DNA from 2 places in the Pseudoalteromonas distincta genome. Region 2 is predicted to be linked to the other one. Evidence: predicted binding sites of a transcription regulator. Region 2 holds the regulator's gene; the other holds the start of a gene.
The links. The regulator NrdR, encoded in region 2, represses ribonucleotide reductase genes. The targets are predictions, from matches to a motif close to AAACACNANATNTNGTGTTT.
Positions count from the first base shown of each region.

Region 1: a site for NrdR is predicted at 3,465-3,484, ahead of nrdA (class 1a ribonucleoside-diphosphate reductase subunit alpha). Genes of this name have one in related genera too.

Region 1 is NZ_CP040558.1:1,414,129-1,425,712, reverse strand. It holds gene gyrA (DNA topoisomerase (ATP-hydrolyzing) subunit A) at 1-1,628, opposite strand, end outside; gene ubiG (bifunctional 2-polyprenyl-6-hydroxyphenol methylase/3-demethylubiquinol 3-O-methyltransferase UbiG) at 1,805-2,515, shown strand; gene FFU37_RS06290 (HAD family hydrolase) at 2,515-3,195, shown strand; gene nrdA (class 1a ribonucleoside-diphosphate reductase subunit alpha) at 3,604-5,886, shown strand; gene nrdB (class Ia ribonucleoside-diphosphate reductase subunit beta) at 5,952-7,082, shown strand; gene yfaE (class I ribonucleotide reductase maintenance protein YfaE) at 7,082-7,354, shown strand; gene FFU37_RS06270 (DUF1287 domain-containing protein) at 7,390-7,977, opposite strand; partial or broken gene FFU37_RS06265 (hypothetical protein) at 8,005-8,479, opposite strand; gene FFU37_RS20370 (hypothetical protein) at 8,773-8,988, shown strand; gene FFU37_RS06255 (hypothetical protein) at 9,237-9,584, shown strand; gene FFU37_RS06250 (alpha/beta fold hydrolase) at 9,749-10,738, shown strand; gene FFU37_RS06245 (IS481 family transposase) at 10,914-11,584, shown strand, end outside.
Region 2 is NZ_CP040558.1:2,671,678-2,683,261, reverse strand. It holds gene FFU37_RS11940 (sensor histidine kinase) at 1-1,556, opposite strand, end outside; gene FFU37_RS11935 (response regulator) at 1,912-2,280, shown strand; gene thrA (bifunctional aspartate kinase/homoserine dehydrogenase I) at 2,509-4,926, shown strand; gene thrB (homoserine kinase) at 4,936-5,871, shown strand; gene thrC (threonine synthase) at 5,883-7,166, shown strand; gene glyA (serine hydroxymethyltransferase) at 7,436-8,692, shown strand; gene nrdR (transcriptional regulator NrdR) at 9,108-9,557, shown strand; gene ribD (bifunctional diaminohydroxyphosphoribosylaminopyrimidine deaminase/5-amino-6-(5-phosphoribosylamino)uracil reductase RibD) at 9,724-10,857, shown strand; gene FFU37_RS11900 (riboflavin synthase) at 10,874-11,527, shown strand; gene ribBA (bifunctional 3,4-dihydroxy-2-butanone-4-phosphate synthase/GTP cyclohydrolase II) at 11,557-11,584, shown strand, end outside.

The DNA.
Region 1 (11,584 bases), 1.3 Mb from region 2:
GTTACGACTACGTTTTCTTCAGTAATTAAGTCTTCAAGGCTGATATCGTGAGCAGCGGCATTAATTTCAGTGCGACGCTCATCACCATATTGCTCTTTAATTTCAACTAGCTCGTCACGTATAACTTCCATTAAACGCTCAGGAGTTGCCAAAATATAAAGTAGTTCAGCAATTAGTTCTAATAACGCTTGGTATTCGGTTAAGATTTTTTCGTGTTCAAGACCTGTTAGCTTATGTAAACGCAAATCAAGAATTGCTTGAGCTTGTTGCTCAGAGATATAATATTGACCATCGCGAATACCAAGTTCGCTTGCTAACCAATCTGGACGAGCAACATTGTCTTCACCTGCTTTTTCAAGCATACCTTGTACATTACCTAATTCCCACGGACGCGCTGTTAAAGCAATTTTAGCTTCAGCAGGTGTAGGGGATTTACGAATAAGTTCGATAATTGGGTCAATGTTCGCAAGCGCAATCGCTAAGCCTTCAAGCGTGTGTGCACGGTCACGGGCTTTACGTAAATCAAATACTGTACGACGAGTTACTACTTCACGACGGTGAATAATAAACTCTTCTAACATTTCTTTTAAATTGAAACATTTAGGTTGGTTATTAATTAGCGCAACCATATTCATACCAAACACAGTTTGTAACTGAGTTTGTGAATACAAGTTGTTTAAAATAACTTCGCCTACGTCACCACGTTTAATTTCAATAACGATACGCATACCGTCTTTATCTGATTCATCACGTAGAGCACTAATACCTTCAATTTTCTTATCTTTAACCAGCTCAGCAATTTTTTCAATTAAACGAGCTTTATTAACTTGATAAGGAATTTCGTGAACGATAATTGTTTCACGGCCTGTTTTTTCATCGGTTTCGATGTCGGCGCGTGCACGCATGTACACTTTACCACGGCCAGTTAAGTAGGCTTGTTCAATACCCTTCTTACCGTTGATAATTGCAGCCGTTGGGAAATCAGGACCAGGGATATAATCCATTAACTCTAAAATAGTTAAATCTGGATTTTGAATAAGTGCCAAACAACCATTTACAACTTCAGTTAAGTTATGTGGTGGTATATTTGTAGCCATACCTACTGCAATACCTGACGAACCATTCACTAATAAATTAGGAACTTTCGTTGGTAAAACATCAGGGATGAACTCAGTGCCATCGTAGTTAGGAACGAAATCAACCGTTTCTTTTTCAAGATCGGCTAATAACTCATGCGACATTTTAGCCATACGTACTTCTGTATAACGCATTGCCGCTGCTGAATCACCATCAACCGAACCGAAGTTACCTTGGCCATCTACTAGCATATAACGCAGTGAGAATGGCTGAGCCATACGAACTATCGTGTCATAAACTGCACTGTCGCCGTGTGGGTGGTATTTACCGATTACGTCACCGACCACACGGGCCGATTTTTTGTAAGGCTTGTTCCAGTCATTACTAAGCTCGTTCATTGCAAACAAAACGCGGCGATGAACAGGTTTTAAGCCGTCACGTACGTCTGGTAATGCACGTCCTACAATTACGCTCATTGCGTAATCTAAGTAGGAGTTTTTTAACTCGTCTTCAATATTGACTGGCAGAATTTCATTGGCGAGATCAGTCATTTGATATCACATTCCTTCAGTATCAGCTCTCAACAACCCGGTATTGGGTATTAAGAGTATTGTTATTATTTCTAACAGCCATGCTATCACAATTAATTTTAATTTACAGGCGCAAAACTTTGCGATTTATCAATTTAGCCCTATATAATGGCCTCAGATTGACGAGGAAGTATTTTATGACCGAACATCAAAATGTAGATCACGCAGAAATAGCAAAATTTGAAGCCATCGCCGAGCGTTGGTGGGACCTAGACGGAGAATTCAAACCTCTTCACGAAATTAACCCGTTACGTTTAGACTTTATAGCAAACAAAACGCAAGGCTTATTCGATAAAGAAACACTCGATGTTGGCTGTGGTGGCGGTATTTTAAGCCAAAGCATGGCGCGCATGGGCGCAAAAGTAACTGGCATCGACATGGGGCAAGAGCCTTTAACTGTTGCTAAGTTGCACAGTTTAGAAACTGGCGTAAATGTAGATTACATAAAAGTGCCAGCAGAAGAGTTTGCATCGCAACACCCAGAGCGCTTTGATGTAATAACCTGTATGGAAATGCTTGAGCACGTTCCCGACCCAGCATCTATCATTCATGCCGTAGCTGCACTTGCCAAACCAGGCGCAGACGTGTTTTTTTCAACCCTAAACAAAACACCTAAGGCATATTTATACGCCATTGTTGGCGCTGAAAAGCTATTAAAAATGGTCCCTGAAGGTACACACGACCATAAAAAGTTTATAAAACCTGCGCAGCTTATTACATGGGCAGAGCAAGCGGGTTTAAAAGTTCGTGCAAGTACAGGCCTTTCTTATAATCCACTATCAAAGCAATATACGCTCAATAGTGACGTTAGCGTAAATTACATACTGTACTTTGAGAAGTTAGCTTAATGGCTAACTCTCAAGCCCCCCTCCCCCTTATTGAGTACGATGCATTTTTATTTGATCTAGACGGCACTCTACTCGACACCGCTGATGATTTAGGTGCGGCTTTAAATGCAGTTCTCATTAATAATAAAATAGAGCCTGTTAGTAGTGATGTATACCGCCCTGCGGCATCTAACGGCGCAGGCGCATTATTAGAGGCTGGTTTTAAAGAGTTATGGGACACACAACCTCAAAGCGAACTTATTAAGCAATTAGTCGACGAATACGCTGCAAACATAGCAAATCACACGCATTGCTTCAGCGGTGTTGAATCGTTGCTTATTGCCCTTGATCAGAAAAAGATCAAATGGGGGATCATGACTAACAAACCAGGGTTTTTAACTGATCCTTTAGTGGCAGCAATTCCCGCATTGAAAAATGCTAGTGTAGTAATAAGTGGCGACACCTTAGCTGAAGCTAAGCCATCCCCTTTACCGCTGCTATACTGTGCAAAGCTTATGGGAGTGCAACCAAAACGCTGTTTGTACATTGGTGATGCACAGCGAGACATACAAGCAGGCAAAGCCGCAGGTATGCGCACAGCAACGGCACTTTGGGGCTACATACCAAGTATTGATGAAGCCAACAGCTGGAATGCTGATTTTAACTGGCAAAGCCCAATTGATGGTTTTAACCATATATAGTGCCATGTTAATTAATAAACACTATATATTGTGATTGTGTTAGTTTTTACGCAAAGCTTGCTGATAAAAAAAGCAGTCAAAATTTATTTTTAAAATGCGTAAATTTAGCAGATCATTAGTTGATTTTTGCATATTTCAACTTAAATGATTGTTCGAAGGTGAGTGTCTACTAACACAAATACGTTATCCCGAAGTTATCCACAAATAGGGGCAATTATGTCCCTTGCAAAACAACTCAGACCACACTATCTTGTGATCTCTAAATTGAACAACACCAGATATTGTGGCCAAATGTTATTCAATTAAATTCGCAAATATGGCGAAACTTATAATAAATGAGTATATACCTTGCCCCGGCGAGGTATAAAGCATTGGTCAAAATACATAATTCCCAAGGAATACAGGCAAATGAACCAACAGTTATCTGTAAGCAAACGTGACGGGCGTAAAGAGCCTCTTGATCTGGATAAGATCCATCGCGTTATTGAGTGGGCCGCCGAAGGTTTAAACAACGTTTCGGTTTCGCAAGTTGAATTAAAGTCGCACATTCAGTTTTACGACGGTATTCGTACTAAAGACATTCACGAAACCATCATTAAAGCAGCAGCGGATCAGATTTCAAAAGAATCGCCTGATTACCAATACTTAGCTGCACGTTTAGCTGTATTCCATTTACGTAAAAAAGCGTACGGTCAATTTGAGCCACCACGTTTATTTGACCACGTAACAAAAATGGTTGGCGATAAACGCTACGATGCTCATTTACTAGTAGATTACACAGAGCAAGAGTTAGATGAGCTTGATGCATACCTTGACCATTCTCGCGATCTTAACTTTAGCTACGCTGCTGTAAAGCAACTTGAAGGTAAGTACCTCGTTCAAAACCGTGTATCGGGTGAAATATACGAAAGTGCACAGTTTTTATATATTTTAGTTGCGGCAAGCTTATTTTCAGATTACCCACGTGAAACACGTACTGATTACATTAAACGTTTTTACGATGCAGTATCTTTATTTAAAATATCTCTACCAACGCCAATTATGTCGGGTGTACGTACGCCTACTCGCCAATTTAGCTCGTGTGTATTAATTGAATGTGGCGACAGCCTTGATTCAATCAATGCAACGTCGTCAGCTATTGTTAAATACGTTTCACAACGTGCGGGAATTGGTATTAATGCAGGTAGAATACGTGCGCTAGGTAGCCACATTCGTAACGGCGAAGCGTATCACACAGGGTGTATCCCTTTTTATAAGCACTTTCAAACAGCGGTTAAAAGCTGTTCACAAGGTGGTGTACGTGGCGGCGCAGCAACATTATTCTACCCGCTTTGGCATTTAGAAGTAGAGAACCTACTTGTACTTAAAAATAACCGTGGTGTAGATGACAACCGCGTTCGTCACCTAGATTACGGCGTACAGTTTAATAAACTAATGTACTCTCGTTTAATTAAAGATGACTACATTACATTATTTAGCCCATCAGATGTGCCTGGCCTTTATGATGCATTTTTTGAAGACCAAGCTGAGTTTGACGCACTTTACGTTAAATACGAACAAGACGAGTCTATTCGTAAAAAACGCATTAAAGCCATTGAGCTTTTCTCAATGTTTGCGCAAGAGCGTGCAAGTACTGGTCGTATTTATTTACAAAATGTGGATCACTGTAATACACACAGCCCATTTATTTCTAAAGTTGCGCCAATTCGCCAATCTAACTTATGTTTAGAAATTGCATTGCCAACTAAGCCACTTAATAACGTGAATGACGAAGAAGGCGAAATTGCCCTTTGTACACTTTCTGCGTTTAACCTAGGTGCAATAGAGTCACTTGATGAGCTTGAAGAGCTAGCTGAACTTGCAGTACGCGCACTTGATAACTTACTTGATTTCCAAGACTACCCTGTACCGGCTGCTAAAAATGCAACTATGGGTCGTCGTACACTAGGAATAGGCGTAATTAACTACGCATACTACCTAGCTAAAAACGGTAAGCGTTATTCTGATGGCAGTGCTAATGCATTAACACATAAAACCTTTGAAGCTATTCAATATTACTTAATGAAAGCATCAAACGAGCTTGCTAAAGAGCGTGGCGCGTGTCCTAAGTTTAACGAAACAACGTATTCACAAGGTATTATGCCAACAGATACGTACAAACGTGATTTAGATAAAATTTGTGATGAACCACTTCATCTTGATTGGGATACACTACGTGCAAGTATTAAAGAGCACGGTATGCGTAACTCAACACTAAGTGCGTTAATGCCATCAGAAACATCGTCGCAAATCTCTAACGCAACTAACGGTATTGAGCCACCACGTGGACATATTAGCGTTAAAGCAAGTAAAGACGGTATTTTAAAACAAGTTGTTCCTGAGTATGAGCGTTTAAAAGATCAGTACGAGCTACTATGGGACATTCCATCAAACGATGGTTACTTGCAGCTTGTTGGCATAATGCAAAAATTTGTTGACCAAACAATTTCTGCAAATACAAATTATGATCCAAACAAGTTCGAAGGCGGTAAAGTACCTATGCAAGTCTTATTAAAAGACTTACTAAGCGCGTACAAACTAGGTGTTAAAACCTTGTATTACCACAATACTCGCGATGGCGCCTCAGATTCACAAGAAGATGCTCCAGAAGTGGAAGATGACGATTGTGAAGGCGGCGCGTGTAAAATATAACTGCTGATTTTTATTTTAAGCGGGCATTTAGCCCGCTTTTTCTGATAGTTTTTTGAGTGATAAACATGTCTTATACTACTTTTAGCCGAAACCATAATAACCAAATGCAAGAGCCAATGTTTTTTGGCCAAACTGTAAACGTATCTCGTTACGACCAACAAAAATACCCAATTTTTGAAAAGTTAATTGAAAAGCAACTGTCTTTCTTTTGGCGTCCTGAGGAAGTAGATGTAAGTAAAGACCGTTTAGACTTTCAAGCATTACCAGATCACGAAAAGCATATATTTTTAAGCAACTTAAAATACCAAACACTGCTTGATAGTGTACAAGGTCGTTCGCCAAACGTGGCTCTACTTCCAATTGTATCGCTACCAGAGCTTGAAACATGGATAGAAACATGGGCGTTCAGTGAAACAATTCACAGCCGCTCATACACGCATATTATCCGTAACGTAACACAAGCACCTGAGCTTATTTTTGATGACATTGTTAGCAACGATAAAATTAGCGAACGTGCTGATGCCGTAACTAAATACTACGATGACTTAATTAACTCTGTATCGCTTTACAACTTATACGGTGAAGGCAAACACGAGATTAACGGTAAAACAGTTATCATTAATTTATTTGAGCTTAAAAAGAAACTTTACCTGGCTATGATGTCGGTAAATATTCTTGAAGCGATTCGCTTTTACGTAAGCTTTGCATGTTCGTTTGCATTTGCTGAGCGCGAGCTAATGGAAGGTAACGCTAAAATCATCAAGCTAATTGCACGCGATGAAGCACTTCACCTTTCTGGTACTCAGCATATTTTAAACATCATGCAAGACGGTAAGGACGACCCAGAAATGGCGATTGTTGCTGCCCAGTGCCGCGACGAAGCAATTAAAATGTTTGTTGATGCTGCAGAGCAAGAAAAAGAGTGGGCCGAATACTTATTTAAAGATGGTTCGATGATTGGCTTAAATAAACATATTTTATGTCAGTACGTTGAATACATTACCAATGCACGTATGACTGCGATTGGTTTGCCAGCACAGTTTGAAAACAACAGTAACCCTATCCCGTGGATAAACTCGTGGTTAGTGTCTGATAACGTGCAAGTAGCACCACAAGAAGCAGAAATAAGCTCATACCTTGTTGGTCAAATTGACTCTCAAGTTGATGCATCAGAATTTGGTGATTTTGATTTATAATGAGTGACAAGTCTACTGCAAGCATAACGCTTGCAGAAAACAGCCAGTGTATAGAATTTATCGCTGGCTGCCCTTCTCTTCTACACTGCTTAGAATCCATGAAAATAGACGTCGCATTCCAATGCCGTGAAGGTTATTGCGGCGCTTGTAGAGCAACTTTAGTGTCAGGCAGTGTTGAGTATAACGAAGAGCCACTTGCGTTTGTACGCGAAGGCGAAATACTGTTGTGCTGCTGTAAACCCAATGGCAATGTAAGTATTGATCTGAAATAAAAATCAATACTTACATCTATCGTTTATTAAACTTATCAATAGTGTGGAACGAACCGGTAATGTCCGGTAATTTTATAATCAAAAAGCATATCGCTTTTTTGCGGACCACGCCCTATATTATGCACAATAAGTGGGTTACCCGTATCTTGAGATAACTCATTAATCACCATACCTATATGAGGTAAATTACCTGGTAACATCCACGTTATTATATCGCCGGTTTTATAATCACTCACTTTGTTGGATTTACTCAATACGTTTGCATGGCGCTCAAAGTAAGCTTGTAAATTTGGAACACGTCGGTGATCTATATTTTTATCAGGCTTAGTTAAGCCCCAAATACGTTTAGATGGATACAGCGCAAAGTTTTTTTGCATGTCTTCATACACGAGTTTCTGTAAATCAACACCTAACTTTCTATAACTTCTAATTATTACATCGGTGCACACACCTATATTTTTAGGTACATCCCCACCAGGGTAGCCAATAGAGCGATAAGCGCCGTCGTAAGTCACATCATGAGTTGTACGCTCAAGCAGAGCTGAAACAATATCTTCTTCAAACGATGCTGCATTACTATTTATACACGCTAAAGTAAGTAAACACCCAATAATTCTGTACATATAAACTCCTTTAAACCTAAAATTGAGTTACAGCGTTTGGGCTACGTGCCTAAGAACGTCTATTTTATTGCCTTTACTTGCAAATTGCGTATCCAGCGCATATGCCATTTTTTCAAGCGGAGCGTCGTTGTATCCTACATGTTGGATTTCGCTAATGTAACGCATCATAAACGCGTCTGGACCAAGTTTAAGCCACTGCGCTACATGCACAAGCTCATGAAAATGAACCCTCAAATCTTTTGCAACCTCAGGAAGTAGATAATAGGTATTTTTATACGTTATACCCGCCGCGTCCATATCGACAAAATCACCTAGGCCCATTTCTCGCAGACCCGCAAAGTCTGGCTTTGGTATTTGGTCTACAACAACGTAATACGCGTTTTTTAAAAAACTCGGCAGGATAAAACCCATAAAATTCATTACTGAATTTATCACAACTCACTTTTTGACTGCTGTATTTTAAATTTGTAGCGTCAATCCAATTTTCTATTTGTTCTAGCACAGCTCCTCTCCTAAAGTACAAATGCAACACACCAAGTGTAAACCTTAATCTAATATTGTAGTAAATTTTTTAACCAGCACTTTTAGTATTAACACCTCGCAACTAGCGAAGAAAATAGAACGCATAGAATATCTAAACAAAAAGCTCTAAATCAAAATTATCATATAAGCATAACCGGTCTATAAACAGTAAAACCCTTTTTTATACTTTTTAAAGTGTTATTATTTGTAACTAAAATAGTAACACTTAAAATCATGTATAATTTTACTAATATACTCTTTCGTATGAAAATAATGCGTTTCAGTCCCATTGTCTTACTGGTCATATTAAGTAATACAGCAAATGCTGAAAATATAAAACCGTTCACATCAGATGGCTGTAGTGCTTTTCCGGACGGCACGACAAAAGATAAAAAGTTGTGGCTTGCATGTTGTAAAGCGCACGACTACGCCTACTGGCAAGGTGGCACTTATTGGCAACGTTTAGAAGCAGATAAAGCCTTGCAATAGTGTGTTATTGAAGCCGGCGAAACGAGTATAGCGAACCTTATGCTTGCTGGAGTTCGATTTAGCGGCAGCCCTTATATACCATCGACTTTCAGATGGGGCTTTGGTTGGCCGTACCCTAGGTTATATCAAGCATTAACAGCTGATGAAATTAAGCAAATTGCTGCTTTAAAAACGGTATTAACTCAAACCAATTAACACATTGTGAAAAACTGGGTTATGCAAATAATATCAAAAGGAATTGAATCACTATGCTTATACTGTTAAGTGTCATTTTAACTTTGTTTCCAACGGTAATATCTTATTTTGTTTCACGTAATTACGCTAAAAAGGCTAAAGCGACTAATAAAGGTGCTTACATCAGAGCAGTGATTTGGCCTAGTGTTTTCTCGTGGACACTATTTGCTGCTGTTGGGCACGGTGCAATAATCTTCCCCTTACCTTCAACGTTTGCGGTAGTGTTATATGCGTTTCTATATGACGAACGTGGTATCTATTTCCATCCTCACATATTTTTAAGCCCAACGATTCCAATAGCCGTTTATTTAATAAGCTATTTCAAATACAAAAAAGCGGCCAATAAAGAACTAACGCCCTAGCCCACTGTTGGCTCATTAGTATCTGGTAAGGTCCAAAGCTGCACTTACTCCTGCTATACACTTCTTTGCTGTGAAACTACAACGTTATTATCTGAATATAAATGTGTAAATAGCAGGTCTAGTAAATTAATAAAGCGTCATTACCAAAAATAACGAGTTTACCTATGCCTCTAGATATACAAAAAAGCCTTAAAGTAAAACCTGCTCACATCGTCTCATTTATTGTGTTTTTATTAGTTTCAATATCTACGTTTACCGCTCAAGTATATGCCGCTGATGCTGTATGGCCTTCAAAAACCACTTACAAATATGCAAATGTAAACGGTAAAAAGATATTTTACCGAGAAGCTGGCGCGCAGCATAAGCAAACCATTGTACTTTTACATGGGTATCCGTCGTCTTCACACAGCTACCGAGAATTGATCCCACTCTTATCAGGTCGTTATCATGTGATTGCACCTGATTATTTAGGCTCTGGTTATAGCGCACGCCCAAACCCAAAAACTCAAAAATATACTTTTGAATTACTAGCTCAATACGTTGAAGGATTACTAACAACACTTAAAGTAAAGCGCTACAGCCTTTATATACAAGACTTTGGAGCTCCTGTGGGCTTTAGAATGTTGTTAAATAACCCAAATAAACTTGATGCACTTATTGTACAAAATGGTAATGCGTATTTAGAGGGGCTAACCCTACCGAGGCAAGCGTTTTTTAAAGCCGCGAATGAGGACAAATCACAAGCGCAGAGTGATAAAATTTATTCGTTCACGTCTAATAAAGCCATTATTAATAAGCAATATTTACGAGACGTACAAAGTAACCCAGAAGTAATGAGCCCTGATAGCTGGACGCACGATCTTCACTTTTTACAAACTAAATCCGATAGAGTAATTCAAGTACAATTGCTACAAGATTACTACAATAACCTTCTCGACTATCCTAAATGGCAAGCTTATTTACGCAAGTACCAACCAGCAACATTAATTGTATGGGGTAAAAACGACCCTGCGTTTATAGCCGCAGGCGCTAAAGCATATTTGAAAGATGTACCGAACGCTGAAATACATTTACTCGATTCAGGACACTTTAGTGTTGAAGAAAAACCAGTTGAGATTGCAAAGTACATTGTGAACTTTATGGATAAGCTATAAATAGCGGAAATAAAAAAACGCTGAGGGTATAAACCATCAGCGTTTCATTAAATTGTATTAACTTAAGTGTATTAGTTCAGACAAGATCTGACACATCAACTTGAAAAAGTGAGAGTTACCCGTTTTGATAAAAGGTGTCGAATCTTTAAATCAAAACATATAAGAGGTAACTCTCATGCTACATACTAACAATCCAATTATTAAACACAAAGCGGGTTTACTTAATCTTGCAGAAGAACTTGGCAACGTATCAAGAGCCTGCAAAGTGATGGGCGTATCCCGTGATACATTTTATCGATATCAAGAACTCGTCGAAGACGGTGGACTTGATGCGTTAATTGATAAAAGTCGTAGAGCGCCAAACTTAAAAAATAGAGTTGATGAAGCAACTGAACAAGCCGTCATTAAATACGCTGTCGATTATCCAGCTCATGGCCAACACAGAACGAGTAATGAACTCAGAAAACAAGGCGTATTCGTTTCTGGCAGCGGTGTTCGTTCAATATGGCTACGTCATGACCTAGAGAACTTCAAAAAGCGTCTCAAGGCATTAGAAAATAAAGTTGCTAACGAAGGTATCATTCTCACCGACGCTCAAGTAGCTGCGCTTGAAAAGAAAAAACATGATGACGAAGCGTGTGGTGAAATTGAAACGGCTCACCCAGGTTATCTAGGCTCTCAAGATACATTTTACGTGGGTAATCTCAAAGGCGTTGGGCGTATCTACCAACAAACCTTCGTTGATACATACAGCAAAGTAGCGTTCGCTAAGCTCTACACCACGAAAACGCCAATTACTGCGGCTGACATACTCAACGACAAAGTACTGCCGTACTTCGAACAGTA
Region 2 (11,584 bases):
CTGGTAACTCCGTTACCGTCATCTTTGTAATCAATCGTTAAGTTAGTGTCATCTGCGCTTATTTTTATATCCATCACACCGTTGCTTTTACCTTCAAAGCCATGAATGAGTGAATTCATAATTAAGTTAGTAAAAATTTGGCTGATGGCGCCTGCAGGTAAATTTAAAACTAAATCATCAGGGCATTCTAATTTTATTGTATGGGATGTCTTTTTTAGTTTTGGATGCAGTGAGCGTATTACTTCGTTAGTGTAATCTTTAAAGTTAATAGTTCTTACAGCTTCACTGGCCTGATCGACCGCTATTTGCTTAAAGCTAGCAATAAGCTCTGAGGCTCTATCTAAGTTAGTGGTTAACAAGCTTGTACTTTGTTTTGCTTCGTTAATAAATTCTTCTAGTGCTTTTGGTGAAAGTGTTTTTTCACTGTAAGCAATTTCGAGTTTATTCAAGCGTTCTTGCAAAAACGATATTGCCGTTACACCTATACCAATAGGGGTGTTTATATCATGTGTAATACCCGCCACAAGTCCGCCTAGTGCGGCCATCTTCTCTGTGCCCAATAAACGTTCCTGTGCAAGGCTTAACTCTTCTATATAACGCTGAGATTCAGTTTGTTTTGTAATTAGCTCTTGCTCTGTGCTGCGGCGTAAATCTATTTCTTCAGTGAGCACAATTTTTTGCTTTTCAAGTTCGTATTTTTGCTGTTGTAATTCCATCATTGCTTGGCTTAAGTTTGATGTTTTACGGGCTACGTCTTGCTCTAGTTGTATGTTGTGATGATCGAGCTTTTCGTTACTAATAATGAGTTCTTTTTGGGTGTGCTCAAGCTCTTTTCTGTACTGAACCACTTTATCTATTAGTTTGTTAAACGACTGCTCCATTACTTTTAGTTCGTTATGCTCCTCTGTTTCTATTTCTATGTGCTGTCCTTCTAGCTCATCTAATTCTAGGTTTTCTAGTTGCTCAGTAAGCTCAGCTAAGGGATCTGTAAGAAGCTTTCTAAATGCCATTAAAAATAAAATGATTAAAAAGGTGGTTTTAATCATCGCATTACCAATCAAAAAGTAGATTGATACCATAATTCGGCTGAAAACAACTTCTCGGCTAGAGAACAAGGTAACGTCGCCCACTTGGGTAGCACGGCCAGAAAATTCAAAAATAAGTGGAAAGGTGTAACCAAACAGACCGGATTTCGCGTCTTCTAAAATAGCTTCTTCTTGAACTAACTGTTGGTTATATAGCTTATGTATGTCGAGCGAGCGCCCTAACTGTGAAATAATTTCGCCGCTGTCATCTCGAACAATAATCCCTTCAATCATGGGAATGGCGAGTAAACCTTCTGCTGTTGTAATTGTTTGCTTGGTATTAAGCTCCCAAATTGCACGTGTTAAGCTACGACTAAAGGTTTTTTGTAATGTACTTAATTCATCACGTATATAGTCTTTAGTATTGAGATATTCAGCAAGCACCTGTCCGCAAGTCACTACGAAGGTAAGCAAAAAATAAACGGATAAAACGCTTGTCAGTAGCTTCTTAGAAAGGCTTTTTTGTAACATGAGTGACTTGTTCATCCTTTGTTATTTTTGTAACGTTACTATTGTAATTTAAAAGTTAGTCAATAAACCTCTAAAAATAAATAAAAAAGTTAAAATTTAATAAGATAAATCTAATTAAGTTGGTATGTAGTATTAATGTAATTAAACTCAGCTATGAATTAGTAAATTTGTTAGACGTTAAGTTTTGTAAGTTTGATTAGAATTTAGTTTCGTTAATCATATTTAAATGAGTTAATTCTATATTTATCATTGCATTGAATTATTAATGCGCTAAGTATTTAGATGCGTGTTAAAGTGTCCTGAGTGCAAAGAAAGATGGTCTTTTAATAACTTTGATGGTTGTGTAGTAGTAAACATGATGAAATTTTCTATATTAGTCTGTGATGATTCTGCTGTTGCTCGTAAACAAGTCGTGCGGTGTTTAAATGAGTGTATAGACGCAGATATACAACAAGCTATAAATGGAGCAAACGCCCTCGATCTTTTAAGAGCACAAAACTTTGATTTACTGTGCCTAGACCTCACCATGCCAGAGGTTGATGGTATACAAGTACTTGAAACTATAAAAACAGAAAAAATAGAGTGCTTTGTGTTGGTTATTTCTGCTGATATACAGGAAAAAATGAAGCAACGAGTCGCCCAACTTGGCGCAATTGATTTTATTGATAAACCTATTAATAAATCAAGCTTGAATGAAATATTGCATAAATTTGGCATTCATTAGGTTTTTTCATGTTAAAAAAGGCTGTTTTATCTTTTAATTTAGGGTTGACAGCATAGCCTTTGTTAAGGCAGTCTTAACATATGAAAACAATTAATCGCGTACTGACCATTATTATTACAACCATCATTCTTACTGGATAGTGGCATAGGTCGGTGCAACAAATTTAAAGGCCTGTGTTCACTTAGAACACAGGCCTTTTTTCGTTTTATGGGATGAGGAACATAAACAATGCGAGTTTTAAAATTTGGTGGGTCTTCACTTGCCGATTATGCATGCTTACAACAGGTAGCTCAGTTAGTTAAAGCACAGTTAAAAGATGAAATGTTATTGGTGCTTTCTGCTCCAGGTGGAATGACCGATTCGCTAGTTGCACTTGCAAGTGCTGCAGAGCAAGGCTTAGATTTTTCGCAGCAATGGCAAGCATTAGCGAGTCGTTGTGAAGGCTTAAAAGCTGACGTTGAAAAAAGTGGCGTAGTAGTTACAAGCTGGCCAGACCTAGGCGAGCTTAAAAATAAATTAGATGGCGTGTCGCTTATACAGTGTTGCCCTGATCAAGTTCGCGCATTTGTAATTAGCTTTGGAGAGCGCGTTAGCGTTTCTTTAATGCAGGCTTTATTGAGCTCACAAGATGCAAGGTACTTAGAAGCAACAAGCTGTATTGCTTCAACTGGTGGCTACATTGATGCAGAAGCTGATTTAGTGGCAAGTAAAGCTCGCTTTCAAGCTGTGCTTAAAGAAAACCCTGCAACTATTTATATTATGCCTGGTTTTACGGCGAGTAATGATAAAGGTGAGCTTACAACGCTTGGCCGTAATGGTTCAGATTACTCAGCAGCTATTGCTGCGGCATGTTTAGAAGCTGAGATTTGCCAAATTTGGACTGACGTTGATGGCGTATATAGCGCTGATCCTCGTTATATTAAAAAAGCCACTAAAGTCGATTTTTTATCTTATAAAGAAGCGATGGAACTTTCTTACTTTGGTGCAAAAGTACTTCACCCAAAAACAATTTTACCGTGTGCTAAAGCAGGCGTGCCATGTGAAATTAAAAATACGCATAACCCAGACGCACAAGGCTCATTAATTGGTAATGATTATTCATCTGATGAGCCCGTAAAAGCGCTTTCTAGCTTACAAGACCTTGCAATGTTAACTGTTTCAGGCCCTGGCATGAAAGGTAAAGTAGGCATGGCGTCTAAGGTATTTAACGCGCTTGCTCACGATAACGTATCAATTGTATTGATCACGCAATCATCATGTGAATTTAGCATTAGTTTTTGTGTGCACGAAACAGACCTAGCACTTGCACTCGATGCGCTACAAACTGCATTTGAGCTTGAATTACAAGCAGGGCTTATTGAGCCTGTACAAGTACAGCGTAATTTAGCTATTGTTACTTTAGTGGGCGACAACATGCGCGCACACCGTGGCTTAGCGGCTAAGTTTTTTGCATCGCTTGCACAAGCGCAAGTAAATATTGTGGCAATTGCACAGGATTCTACAGAAAGTGCTATTTCTGCGGTAATTGATGGTGAGTTATGTAATGACGCTGTAAAAATATGCCATGAAAATTTTTTCACGCATGTGCCGTCAATTGATGTGTTTTTACTAGGTTGTGGCTTAGTAGGGCAAGAGCTTATTAATCAGCTTGAACGTCAGCAAGCTTGGCTTGAAAAGCGTAATATTAAACTTAACTTGTATGGTGTTGCTAACTCTCGTCAATTACACCTTGATAACGAAGGCATCGCTTTTAGTGATTGGCAGCAAAAATTGGCCTCATCTGAGCAAGCATTTGATTTAAAATTAGTAGAGCAATTTGTTAAGCAAAACCACTTAGTGAATCCGGTACTAGTAGATTGTACATCTTCAGATGCACTTGCTGCGCAGTATGTAGACTTTTTAAATGCAGGTTTTCATGTGGTTGCAGCTAATAAAAAAGCGACAACAAGCTCATACACGTATTACCAAGATTTAATAGCTGCTACGCAAAAGAATAATCGTAAATTTTTATACGAAACTAACGTTGGTGCAGGTTTACCAGTAATCGATAACTTGCAGTCATTATTTGGTGCCGGTGATGAGTTACTAGAGTTTAGCGGTATTTTATCAGGCTCACTTTCGTATATGTTTGGCGCACTTCAAGATGGTTTATCACTTTCTGAGGCAACTATTAAAGCCAAAGAAAGCGGTTTTACTGAGCCAGATCCTCGTGATGATTTATCGGGTACCGATGTAGCACGTAAGTTACTGATCATTGCTCGCGAAGCCGGTATGAAGTTGGAGCTAAGCGATATCGAAGTTGAGTCAGTATTACCACAAGGTTTTGCACAAGGTGATAGCGTTGATGAGTTTATGGCAAAACTACCAAGCCTAGATGCTGATTTTAATGACCGCATTCAAAGTGCTGCGAGCGAAGGAAAGGTACTTCGTTATGTAGGTACAATTAAAGAAGGTCACTGTAAAGTAGGTATTGAGGCTGTTGATGAAAAACATGCGCTTAATGTAATTCGCGATGGCGAAAACGCGCTTGCTATTTTAAGCCAATACTACCAGCCACGTCCGTTTGTAATTCGTGGTTATGGTGCCGGCTCTGAAGTAACAGCAGCGGGTGTATTTGCTGATATTTTAAAAACGCTATCGCGCTAGGAGCTCGTTATGATTGAAGTATATGCCCCGGCGTCTATTGGTAATTTTGCAGTGGGTTTTGATGCTCTTGGCGCAGCGCTTGCGCCAATTGATGGTAGTTTATTGGGCGATGTAGCTGTTGTAAGTGCAGCACCAAGTGACGAATTTATTTGTACTGGCGACTACGCTCACAAGTTACCAAGTGATGCGAATGAAAACTTAGCGTACCAGTGTTTAGTACATTTTAGAGCGCATGTTGCGCCTGATATGCCAAGCGTAAAGCTCGAGCTTAAAAAGAATTTACCAATTGGATCTGGACTTGGTTCTAGTGCATGCTCGGTCGTGGCTACCTTTGCTGCCCTTGATAAGTTTGCACAAACTAACTTAAGTCAGGTTGAGCTTATTGAGCTTATGGCTGACTTTGAAGCTGTAGTGAGCGGTGGTCGTCATTACGACAACATCACGCCATGCTATCTAGGTGGTTTGCAATTAACAGGTGATTTAATCCCTGATAAATCGATTGCACTGCCTGTTGATGAAAATTGGTACTACGTTGCTGCGTTCCCTGGTTTTTCACTCAACACTGCAAAAGCGCGCTCGGTTTTACCAAAAGAGTTGAGCATGCACGCAAGTGTTGAGTTTGCACAGCGTTTGTCGGCATTTAGTAGCTTACTGTTAACGAATCGTTTTGACGATGCGCTAAGCATAATGAAAGATGAAATAGCAGAACCTTACCGCGCACCGCTTATTGAAGGTTTTAGTGAAGCCAAAGCAAACTTACCAGCGCTGGGTGCTGAAATAGTGAGTATTTCGGGCGCAGGACCCACCTTGTTTAGTGTATGTAAAACACTTGAAGCTGCACAGCAATGCGCGCAGTGGTTAGAGGCAAATTACATTAACGAGCAAGGCTTTTGTCACATTTGTAAATTAGATAACGACGGCACGCGTCAATTAACAGTTTTATAGGATAGGTAGTCATGCAATTACATAATTTAAAAGATAGCTCACAAAAAGTGTCGTTCGTTGAAGCCGTAAAAACAGGTTTGGGTCGTAATCAAGGTGTGTTTTTCCCTGAATCCCTTGCCCCACTGTCCGATGTTGATGCTTTACTTGATATGGACTTTGTTACACGCAGTGGCAAAATATTATCTCACCTAATTGGTGATGAGCTGCCAAGCGACACTGTGGCACAAATGGTTGAAAATGCATTTAACTTTCCAGTTAAGCTGGTGGAAGTTGAAGAGAATACATACTGCTTAGAGTTGTTTCATGGTCCTACGCTTGCGTTTAAAGACTTTGGTGGTCGCTTTATGGCTGAGTGTTTAGCGCAATTTAATAAAGATGAAAAAGTAACTATTTTAACCGCAACATCGGGCGATACTGGTGCAGCCGTTGCACATGCTTTTTATAACAAGCCGAATATCGATGTTGTCATCTTATATCCTAAAGGCAAAATTTCACTTGCTCAGCAAAAGCTATTTACTACGTTAGGTAACAATATTCATTGTTACGCAGTTGATGGCAGTTTTGATGATTGCCAAGAGTTGGTTAAAAATGCCTTTTTAGATGAAGAAGTTAAATCAACACTTGGGCTTAATTCTGCTAATTCAATTAATATTAGCCGTTTAGTTGCTCAGGTTTGTTATTACTTTGAGGCCATTGCACAACTACCAAAAGAAAAACGCGCAACAGCGCATATATCAGTGCCAAGTGGCAACTTTGGTAATGTATGTGCTGCAATGATTGGTGCGGTTATTGGCTTACCTGTAGGTAAATTAAGTGCAACAACCAACCAAAATGATACTGTGCCGCGCTTTATGCTTGATAAAACCTGGACGCCAAACGCAACACTTGAGTCGCTTTCAAATGCAATGGATGTAAGTAAGCCAAACAACTGGCCGCGTGTGCAAACAATGTTAGATTATAACTGGTTTAGCTACGATAACTTTTATTCAACTAGCGTAAACGAAGAAGACACACAATCGGTGATGAAAAAAATTCAACAAACGGGTTATGTTGCAGAGCCTCACACTGCTATTGCGTACCAAGGTCTTGTTGAAAATCGAGCGCCTGGTGCAGCGGGTATCTTTTTAGCCACAGCTCATCCTGCTAAGTTTAAAGAAAGCGTAGAGGGTATTTTAAATATTGAATTAGGTATGCCAAAACCACTTAGCGACGCACTAGCAAAACCATGCCTAGCAAGCGATATAAAGGCCGATTACGACGCATTACGTACAGAAATACTTGCTAAACTTGGCTAAGTTAATTAATTCAAAAAGGCGGTTAAGCCGCCTTTTTTTATAACTTTAGGCTATTAAATCTAGTGAGTTGTATTTACTAATTAAATGTAGGAAATAGCATTCATTTAAAATCGTTATGGTTTTATAAGAAAATATCATCTTAAAAAGTCTGTGAAATAGTTTCAATCCCTGTTTAAATATCCTCAACTTAAGAGCGTAGGCAAAGAGTCGTTTAAAGCGTACAATAAAGCCTCTAAAAAACACCATACACGTTGCCCTAGGAGACCCCAATGTTAGAACGTAGCATGAATATTTCGGATTTTGATCCAGAGTTATTTGACGCGATAAACAAAGAAACTGCTCGCCAAGAAGAGCACATTGAACTAATCGCTTCAGAAAACTACTGTAGCCCACGCGTACTAGAAGCGCAGGGTTCACAGCTTACAAATAAATACGCAGAAGGTTACCCTGGCAAACGTTATTATGGCGGTTGTGAGCACGTTGATGTTGTTGAGCAATTAGCAATTGACCGTGCTAACGAGTTATTTGGTTCTGACTACGCAAACGTACAACCACATGCTGGTTCGCAAGCTAATGCTGCTGTTTTTCTAGCGCTATTAGAAGCAGGCGACACTGTACTTGGTATGAGCTTAGCTCATGGTGGTCACTTAACTCACGGATCACACGTAAGCTTCTCTGGTAAGCTTTACAATGCAATTCAATACGGACTAGATGAAACAACGGGCGAAATTGATTACGCACAGGTTGAAGCACTAGCACTTGAGCATAAACCAAAAATGATTATTGGTGGTTTCTCAGCGTACTCAGGTATTGTTGATTGGGCTAAATTCCGTGAAATTGCTGACAAAGTAGGTGCTTACCTGTTTGTTGATATGGCTCACGTTGCAGGTTTAATTGCGGCAGGCGTTTACCCAAGCCCAGTTCCTCATGCACATGTTGTAACTACAACTACGCATAAAACACTTGCTGGTCCTCGTGGTGGTTTAATTATCTCTGCATGTGGCGACGAAGCAATCTATAAAAAGCTTAACAGCGCAGTTTTCCCTGGTGGCCAAGGTGGTCCTTTATGTCATGTTATTGCAGCAAAAGCAGTGGCATTTAAAGAAGCGCTTCAACCAGAATTTAAAGTATACCAAACACAAGTTGTTAAAAACGCAAAAGCAATGGTTGCTGTAATGCAAGAGCGCGGCTACAAAATCGTATCTGACAAAACTGAAAACCACTTATTCCTACTCGATTTAATCGATAAAGATATTACTGGTAAAGATGCAGATGCAGCCCTTGGTAACGCTAACATCACAGTTAACAAAAACTCAGTGCCAAACGATCCACGTTCTCCGTTTGTAACATCTGGTTTGCGTATTGGTTCTCCTGCAATCACTCGTCGTGGTTTCAAAGAAGAAGAATCAAAAGAGCTTGCTGGCTGGATTTGTGACGTACTAGATAACATCACTGATGAATCTGTACAGGCGCAAGTTAAAGAAAAAGTTAAAGCAATTTGTGCAAAATTACCTGTTTACGCTTAATTGCATAAGCAGCAGTAATTTAGATCACATAGGATAGGGGCCTGTTTATCTTTCGAGGTTTAATTTGCAGTAGTATGTTTGGTTTTTAGGCAAGGCAGAGTCTATGTAGTGTGGTTACTCCACACAAATAGGCGATAACGCAGCATAAATGGCAAACATGCACTGCCCTCGGGTTCGTCCTAGGGGCTATTTACTCTTTGTTGCTTACATGGATGTAGGTAAGGGGCGTGAGCAGGACGCGGAAGCTTTGCTCGGTTTTTACTTAGCCCACTAGGTTACAAACCTCGCGCCGCGATTAAATCGCCCCTAGATAGAACAAATTTAATCCTGAAAGGTCAACAGACCCTATTTTTTTGCTAAGATTAAAGGCCGCTAAATAGCGGCCTTTTTTGTTTTAAAACGGAAGTACCGAGCTATGCATTGTCCATTTTGTACCGCAAAAGATACTAAAGTTATTGACTCACGCCTTGTTGGTGGAGGCCATCAAGTTCGCAGGCGCCGTGAGTGCAACGACTGCCATGAGCGCTTTACTACATTTGAAGGCGCTGAACTGGTTATGCCTCGTGTTATTAAACAAGACGGCAGCCGCGAACCATTTAACGAAGATAAATTATTAAATGGCTTAAATCGCGCACTCGAAAAACGCCCAGTGAGCACAGAGCAAGTAGACGAAGTAGTGAATATAATAAAATCGCAGTTGCGTGCTACAGGTGAGCGAGAAATTTCAAGCCATTTGGTTGGTGAATGCATTATGGAAGCCCTCAAAAAGCTCGATAAAGTAGCGTATGTAAGATTTGCCTCTGTTTATCGCTCGTTTGAAGATATACGCGAATTTGGCGAAGAAATTGCCCGCTTAGGGGAGTAATACCAATTTTATTAAAAATATGATCATTCTATCGCATTAAATAGCGCACTCACTGCGTTAAAAATTATTCATATAGAACAACTATATGTCATAATTTTCGCCTTGTTATTGCGCTATCTTCTTAGCGCTATAATGGACCACTTATTTAACGCAATTGGTATAATAAATGCTTAACCAAATTACTTTTACTGAACATGATGAAATGTATATGGCACGCGCCATAGAGCTTGCCAAAAAAGGTCGGTTTACTACCACACCTAACCCTAATGTTGGCTGTGTTTTAGTTAAAAATAATCAAATAATTGGTGAGGGGTTCCATCAATTAGCTGGTCAAGGTCATGCAGAAGTAAATGCACTGGCTGTCGCTGGAAAAAATGCACAAGGTGCAACGGCTTATGTAACGCTTGAACCGTGTAGTCATTATGGCCGTACGCCACCGTGCGCCGAAGGCTTAAAAGCTGCCGGTGTGGTAAAAGTAATTGCTGCTATGGTTGATACAAATCCACAAGTTGCTGGCAAAGGCCTTAAAATACTGAGCGACGCGGGTATTGACGTTGCTTACGGGTTACTCGAATCACAAGCTCGCGCACTTAACGTTGGCTTTTTTAAGCGTATGGAGCAAGGCTTACCTTATGTGATTTGCAAAATGGCAGCGAGTATTGATGGTAAAACAGCGCTTAAAAATGGGCAAAGTAAGTGGATCACAAGTCCTGCTGCTCGACAAGACGTACAATTATACCGAGCGAAAAGCTGCGCTATTTTAACCGGTGCCGATACAGTGTTAGTCGATGATGCTAAACTTAATGTGCGACTAAGTGAGCTGCCTTGCACACTGCCTACTGATTTGCCGCTTCGCCAGCCCGTGCGTGTTATAATTGACTCTCAAAACCGTTTAACACCTGACCTTGCTTTATTTGAAATCCAAAGTGATGTAATAATATTTACGACTAAGGTTGATAAATCATTGCAATGGCCGCATTTTGTAAAGCATATTGAAGTCAGTGAAAGTAACGGTAAAGTTGATTTACAAGCCGTTTTAGAAAAACTTGGGCAACTGCAGTTTAATAATGTTTGGCTTGAAGCTGGCGCAACACTTGCTGGTAAAATGACAGAGCTTAATTTAGTTGACGAGTTTGTTTTTTATTTAGCGCCTAAACTAATGGGCCATGATGCAAAAAGTTTAGTTAATTTTCCTGAATTGACGAGTATGCAAAACACCGTTGATTTAACATTTAATGAATGTGCGCGCATTGGTGACGATTTACGTATCACCGCGTCAAAACTCATTAAAATCACTTAATAAAAAGAGTAGTGCTATGTTTACTGGGATAATAGAAGCCACAGGCAAAATTGCTTTATTACAAAAAAAACAAGGCGACTTAGCCATTCGTATCCAAAGTGCTGATCTTGATATGACAGACGTAAAGTTAGGTGACAGCATTGCAACTAATGGTGTTTGCTTAACTGTAGTTGATAAACATATTGATGGTTTTAGTGCGGATTTATCTAATGAGACGATTAGTTTGACCGGTTTTGCTCACTATGCTTTAGGACAAACGGTGAATCTTGAAAAAGCCATGCAACCTGTTTCTCGTTTAGGCGGTCATTTAGTGTCTGGCCATGTTGATGGTATCGCAACAATTACAAGTATTACAGCAAACGCCAGAGCAACAGAATATTGGCTTACAACAGACGAAAATTTAATGAAATACATTCCGTACAAAGGTTCGGTATGTATTGATGGTATAAGCCTGACAGTAAACGCTGTAGAGGGCAATAAATTCAAATTAACAATTGTCCCACACACGAGTGAGCAAACCACAATTGCTCATTTTAAAGTAGGTACCCAAGTTAATTTAGAAGTCGATCAAATTGCACGTTATTTAGAGCGCCTTATAAAGGGTGCAGAGCAACCAACGGGCTCTGATATTTCGATGAGCTTACTCGCTAAAGCGGGTTTTATTAAATAACGAAACTGACAACTTACACGAGCAAATTTATGAATTTACACAGTGCGCAAGAAATCA